Regions from separate parts of the Mycobacterium sp. HM-7 genome, predicted to be linked through region 2. Evidence: riboswitches for the same ligand, from Rfam matches in the RefSeq annotation. Region 2 holds a riboswitch; the other holds the start of a gene.

Region 1 (3,404 bases), 930 kb from region 2:
CGCTGCAGGCCGGCGCGGACGTCGCCCTGTGGATCACCACCGACGGCATCCCGGACGTGCTGGACAAGCTGGAGGCGGCCACCAAGGCCGGGCAGCTGGACCAGGCGCAGGTCGACAAGTCGGTGCTGCGGGTGGCGGCCATGAAGGGGCCGGGCGCGAAATGCGTGAAGTGAGCTGCTCCTTGAATACCCTTATCTGATGGCAGGTGGAACCAAGCGGCTGCCGCGGGCCGTCCGCGAACAGCAGATGCTCGACGCTGCCGTGCAGATGTTCTCGGTGAACGGCTATCACGAGACCTCCATGGACGCGATCGCCGCGCAGGCAGAGATCTCCAAGCCGATGCTGTACCTCTATTACGGCTCGAAGGAAGAGTTATTCGCTGCGTGCCTGGACCGGGAACTGACCCGATTCGTCGACACAGTCCGGGCGGACATCAACTTCGCGCAGAGCCCGCGTGACCTGCTCCGCAACGCGGTGCTGTCGTTCATGACGTACATCGACCGCAACCGGGCGTCCTGGATCGTGCTGTACACGCAGGCCACCAGCTCGCAGGCGTTCGCCCACACGGTGCGCGAGGGTCGCGAGAAGATCATCGACCTGGTGGCCCGGCTGCTCAGCGCGGGTACTCGAAACCCCGAACCGGACAGCGACTTCGAGATGATGGCCGTGGCCCTGGTGGGTGCGGGTGAGGCCATCGCGTCCCGCGTCAGCGCAGGCGACACCGACGTCAACGACGCCACCGAGCTGATGATCAACCTCTTCTGGCGCGGCCTGAAGGGCAAGCGCGCCGAGTCGTAGTCCCGCCGGGCCTCCCCGGCACTGCGGGACCCGACTGTGGCGGGCTGGTCGCGGGTCGTCACATTGGCCACTTGAGTACCGGTCTCCCTTGGCAGCCTTCGCCGGGAGCTGTCAGTTCAGGCTGACAATGTCAACCCATGCTGACGGCTTCAAATCGCATGTGCCGCTTGGACCACCTGGGCGCAGAAGCACCCACGCCGACATCGGCTCTGCGTCGGTGGTGTTGCGCACTCGAGCTCTCCCCCGGATACGCCGGCGGTGGCGACCGCGGTGCGCTGATAGGGTCCGCTTGAGCCAGTCGAACCCAACACGCTTGGGTCAGGGAATCCGGTGCGAAACCGGAACTGACGCGCAGCGGTGAGGAGGACAGGCGGAGCAACGGCCACTGGCCCCACGTGGGCTGGGAAGGCGCTCCGACTGGATGATCCCGAGTCCGAAGACCTGCTGGCTCGGGTTCTCGCGGCCTGGCGGCGCGAGAACCCTCCAACGGATGGACTCCGCGAACAGAGTCCCGGATCGGAAGGCGCCGCCGTGTCTCGACGCACCATTGTGCTTGTCCTACTGGTTGTTTCACTCGTCTGCTCATGCGGCGGCCCACCAGCTGCCAGCCAGAACGCCGCCGGAACTGCCGGCTATCCCGTCGCGCTCGAGAACTGCGGACGCAAGGTGACGGTGAAATCGCCGCCGCACCGCGCGGTCTCGATCAACCAGCCCGCGAATGAACTGCTCCTGGCGCTCGGCCTCGCCGACCGCATGGCCGGCACCGCATCGTGGAGCGACGACGTTCGGCCCGACCTCGCCGCGGACAACGCCAAAGTTCCTGTGCTGAGCCGGAATTTCCCCTCGTTCGAGCGGGTGCTGACAGAGAAACCCGACTTCGTGTACGCGACGTTCGATTACTCGTTCACAGACCAGGGTGTTGCCCCGCGGGAGCGGTTCGAGCGACTGGGGGTGCCGACGTATCAGTCGTCCAGCGAGTGCGGTGGTCAGAACGCGGCGCAGCAGCGGGCGTTGACGCTCGACGACATGTACGCCGAAATCGTCGATATCGCCACGATCTTCGACGTGCGTGACCGGGGCGAGAAGCTGGTGTCGTCGCTGCGGGCACGGATGGCCGGCGCGACGATCGGGCTCGAGGCCGACGACGTCTCCATGATGTGGTGGTACGCCGGTACCAGAACTCCGTACATCGCCGGCTGCTGCGGAGCGCCCGGCATCATCACCGCCGCTGTCGGGGCCCGCAACGCGTTCGCCGACAACCGGCAGCTGTGGCCGGAGATTTCGTGGGAGGCGATCCTGCAACGCGACCCCGACGTGCTCGTCCTCGCCGACCTCACCCGCGGTAACGACGGGGACAGCGTCGCCGCCAAGATCAAATTCCTCGAAACCGACCCGGCCGCAAGCAAGTTGAGGGCAGTGCGCGAGCGGCGGTGGATCGTGTTGCCCGGCAGCGCGATGGATCCATCGCTGCGCAACGTCGACGCGGTCGAGACCGTCGCGTCCGGGCTGCGCTCGTTCGGGCTGGGCGGGAAGTCCTGACGGCGGTGCGTACCTCCGGGACGGCGATGCTCGGCCTGGCGGTCCTGGCGCTGTCGATCGCGGCGGCGCTGATCGTGGGGCCGGCCGACCTGGGCATCAGTGACGTGTATGCGGTCCTCGCACAACATCTTTGGGGCCGTCCGGCGGACATTGCACCGATCGATGACGGCATCGTCTGGGAACTGCGACTGCCGCGCGCGTTGTTGGCCGCGATCTGTGGTGCGGGACTGGGCATCTGCGGAGCGATCCTGCAGTCGTTGCTGCGCAACCCGCTGGCCGATCCGTTCATGCTCGGCATCTCCTCAGGCGCGTCCACGGGTGCGGTGCTGGTCGTCGTGGCGGGGGTCGGTGGCGCGCTGACGCTGTCGGGCGGGGCGTTCGTCGGAGCGGTGATCGCGTTCGTCCTCGTGCTGGCCCTCGCGACGGCCGCCGGCGGCGGGCCGGACCGGGTGGTGTTGGCGGGAGTCGCCGGCACTCAGCTCTTTTCGGCATTGACGGCGATGGTGGTGTTTTCCTCGGCGAACGCGCAACAGACCCGCGGGGTGCTGTTCTGGTTGCTCGGCTCGCTGGGCGGCGCGAGCTGGCATCAGGTGGTGATGTGCGGCCTCGTCTGCGCGGCCTGCCTGGGTGTCTGCTGGCTGCAGTCAGATGCCTTGGACGCGTTCGCCTTCGGCCGTGACGCCGCCGCCGCGCTCGGAGTCCCGGTGCGACGGGTCCGGATCATCCTGCTGATGACGACGGCGCTGTTGACGGCCGTGCTGGTGAGTGTCGCGGGCGCAATCGGTTTCGTCGGACTGGTGTTGCCGCACGCGGCGCGGATGATCGTCGGGCCGTCGCACCGCCGACTGTTGCCGGTCACCGCGATCGCCGGCGCCGTCTTCCTGGTCTGGGTCGACGCCGCGGCCCGCACGGTGTTCGCGCCCCAGGAGTTGCCCGTCGGCGTGGTGACGGCCCTGGTCGGGGTGCCGATCTTCATGTGGATTCTCGCTCGGCGCAGGAGAATTCGATGACCGGCCCGCTCACTGCCGAATCGGTGAGTTGGTCCGCCGGGGGACGGCTCGTCATCG
Region 2 (3,404 bases):
ACCGAAGAGGACCGGCGGGCGTACGCAGCGGGTGCCGTAGGACTGCACCCAGCCGTTCTTGGTGGCGAAGAAACCCTCCAACTGCTCGGCGAAGTACTGCACCATGTCATTGCGCTCGGGCTCACCGTGCACCAGCACGTCGAGGCCGAGCTCCTCCTGCAACCGGATGACCGTCTCGACTTCGGCCTTCATCCGGTCGGTGTACTCGCCACGGTCGATCTCGCCCGCGACGAGTGCGGCGCGCGCCTTCCGGATGTCCACGGTCTGCGGAAACGAGCCGATGGTGGTCGTCGGCAGCGGCGGCAGATTCAGCCTGGCGTCCTGCGCTTTGCGCCGTTCGGCCGCCGGCCCGCGGCCGATGCCGCCGGACAGCACCGCATCCAGCCGGGCCCGGACGGCGGCGTCGTGCAGTCGCGGGTCGTGCGTCCGCGACGCGACCGCCCGCTTCGACGCCGCGAGCGCGGCGGCTACCGACTCCCGGCCCTCGCGTAGCGCCGTCGCCAGGGTGGCAACCTCATCGACCTTCTCCGCACCGAACGCCAACCAACCGCGGAGCGCATCGTCGAGGCCGTCCTCGGGATCGAGCGAATACGGCACGTGCAGGGTCGAACAGGACGTGGAGACGGCCACGGCAGCCGCTGACCCGCGCAGCGCGTCCAGCCGGTCCAGCGCCGCCGCCAGGTCGGTGCGCCAGATGTTGCGGCCATCGACGACGCCCGCCACCAACAGTTTGTCCGCGAGGCCCGCTATCGGCTGATCGCCGCCCGCGACGAAATCGACTGCGATACCGTCGATCTGGGTGCGGGCCAGCGCCGGCAGCGCGGTCCCCGGTTCGCCGAAGTAGGTCGCCACCAGGATCGCCGGGCGGTTGGCGGTACCAGAGAGCGCCGAGTAGACGTGCTCGGCCAGTTCCGCACCGTTGTCCAAGATGTCGGTCACCAGAACGGGCTCGTCGATCTGCACCCACTCGGCACCCGCAGCCCCGAGTCGGCCCAGCAGGTCGGCATACAGCGGCAGCAGCTCACCGAGCCGCTCGGTGGGGGCTCCGGCGCCGTCGACCGCCTTGCTCAGCGCCAGGAACGTGATCGGCCCGACGAGCACTGGCCGTGGTGAAATTCCTTGCTGCTGAGCCTCTTTGAGTTCGGCCAGCACTTTGGCCGGATTCAGCTCGAACACCGTGTCCGGGCCGATCTCGGGCACCAGGTAGTGGTAATTGGTGTCGAACCACTTCGTCATCTCCAGCGGTGCGATGTCCGCCGTACCGCGAGCCGCCGCGAAATAGCGGTCGAGATCGTCGGCGATGGCACCCACCCGGCTCGGCAGGGCACCGAGCAGCACCGCGGTGTCGAGGACCTGGTCGTAGTAGGAAAATGTGTTGACCGGAACGGAATCCAGTCCGGCGGCCGACAATGCGGCGAGACTATCGCGGCGCAGGCCCGCGGCGATTTCGTCGAGTGCGGCCCGGTCGATCCGGCCTGCCCAATAGCGTTCGACGGCCCGCTTGAGTTCACGGTTCGGGCCGATGCGGGGCGCGCCGAGAATGGTTGCGGTGAATGGTGTTGACAACAGACGTCCTTCAAATGCGACGGAAGTGCGCACCGCCCAAAGACATCCGTCGAGGACAGCCCAAACCGCCCTCGGCGATCAGCCCATTCCACGAGGCGATGCACCGCCGGACGCGGCGCATCCGGCACAGCTGGCAGGTCTTCGGACTCGCAGACACGCACCCTTCGGGTGCACCTAGTGGCCGTCGCTTCCCAGTTCGATGTGAACCAGTGCGGATGACGGCGGTCGTTCCTGCATACCGCTGCGGGACAGTCCCGGATTCTCACCGGGTTCCCTCTCATGGCGATTCCCCGCCATTCGACGCCGCAGACGCCGGAGCGTCATTGGCAAACCAGCTGCGCCGTGGAGACTACCCTGTGGGGCCCTGCGCCGGGCCCGGGCCGCCGCCGTAACCCAACTGCTGCGCGGTGTAGCGGGCGGCATCGGTGACCGGAACCGCTTGCACCGCAGTGCCGTACGCGCAGATCTCGGTCCACACATCGCCGATCTCGGTGGTGTCGAACCGCATTCCGATGATGGCATTGCCGCCGCGGGCCTGACATTCCTGGAGCAGCCGGCCCATGGCCTCGTTGCGGCTCTCGGCCAGGTTCTTGGTCATGCCCTGCAGCTCACCGCCGAACATCGCCTTGAAGCCGGCCCCCATCTGCGCGAAGGCATTCCGCGACCGGACGGTGAGGCCGAACACCTCACCGCAGACGCGCTGAATCTCCCACCCGGGCAGGTCATTCGTCGTGACAACCAGCATGCTGCCGCCTTTCTGTGTCGGTACGCCTCGAACTGTAGTGCGCGGCAACCGCAATCGTCAGACGGCGGCTCTTGCGTTCGTGACCGGCGCGACCTTCCGGGCACCACCGAGGTAGCGGTCGACGAGCCCGCCGAACACCAGCCCGATCACCGTCCAGATCAGCGCCTGGTCGATCAGCGAGTACCACCGGAACTCCCACAGCAGGTCGGCGTCGAATCCCGGGTAGATCAGCTGCCCGGGGGCATAGACCTTGCCGTCGACCGTCACCGGCGTCGCGAATGTGTTGGTGATCGGCTGGGGTGTCTCGGTCGCGGCGCGCGCGAACCCGAACTCGCCGGAGTGCTCGACGTTGGCCGACAGATCACCCAATGACGGCAGCGCCGCCAGCAGGCCGCCGTACACGACGAAAAAGCCGAGCACTGCGATCCCCACCGCACGCGCCCACCCGACCTTCGCGGACAGCTTGCGCGCCGCGAACACGGCGAGTCCCAGCAGGGTCAGCGAGCCCCACACCATCCCGAGGTACAGGAAGCCGCGGGACTCCATGGTGAACTCGTGGCCGATGGCCGGCGGGTTCGACGGGTACTTCACGAACGGCAGCAGGTAGACGCCCAGGAAGCCGAAACCGGCGACGGTCCAGCCCAGCACCTTCGGCCGCACGCCGAACCGGCCGTGCAGCACCAGATACGCGACGGCCACCAGCGCACCCATCGCCACCGAGAACGCGATGATGCCGGTCGCCGCCCCGATACCCGACTGGATGGATCGGCTGAACAGCTCCGGCCCGTCCGGTTCGACGGGATGTCCCATGGCGGTGTGGACGGTCGAGAGCACGTTCATGCGGCCGGACTCGTAGTCGATGGCCTTGTCGATGGTGGGCTCGGCAAAAATCCAGGCAAACAGGAACCCCAGGACGCCGGCGATCAGACCAGCGAGGGCTCCGCGCCCGATGACGCGGATTTCCACAAGAAGTCCCGTGGATCAGTGGCAGGGGAAGCCGAGGAAGTGCCGCGAGTCGTGCACCCACTCGTGGACCACGACGGTCTTGCCGAACATCGACATCATGCCCTCGTCGATGCCGACGAGGTAGTAC

Evidence for each region. Region 2 has a riboswitch for cobalamin ahead of metE (5-methyltetrahydropteroyltriglutamate--homocysteine S-methyltransferase). Riboswitches for the same ligand answer to the same signal wherever they lie in the genome.
Region 1: another riboswitch for cobalamin. It lies ahead of ACWW1C_RS01385 (ABC transporter substrate-binding protein); the one in region 2 lies ahead of metE (5-methyltetrahydropteroyltriglutamate--homocysteine S-methyltransferase).

Annotation. Positions count from the first base shown of each region.
Region 1 is NZ_CM132657.1:280,959-284,362, forward strand. Features, by position in the region: gene ACWW1C_RS01375 (glycoside hydrolase family 3 N-terminal domain-containing protein) at 1-173, shown strand, start outside; gene ACWW1C_RS01380 (TetR/AcrR family transcriptional regulator) at 199-798, shown strand; cobalamin riboswitch at 1,077-1,261, shown strand; gene ACWW1C_RS01385 (ABC transporter substrate-binding protein) at 1,330-2,337, shown strand; gene ACWW1C_RS01390 (FecCD family ABC transporter permease) at 2,364-3,347, shown strand; gene ACWW1C_RS01395 (ABC transporter ATP-binding protein) at 3,344-3,404, shown strand, end outside.
Region 2 is NZ_CM132657.1:5,444,402-5,447,805, forward strand. Features, by position in the region: gene metE (5-methyltetrahydropteroyltriglutamate--homocysteine S-methyltransferase) at 1-1,569, opposite strand, end outside; cobalamin riboswitch at 1,682-1,889, opposite strand; gene ACWW1C_RS26340 (YbjQ family protein) at 1,916-2,311, opposite strand; gene ACWW1C_RS26345 (CbtA family protein) at 2,369-3,277, opposite strand; gene ACWW1C_RS26350 (CbtB domain-containing protein) at 3,293-3,404, opposite strand, start outside.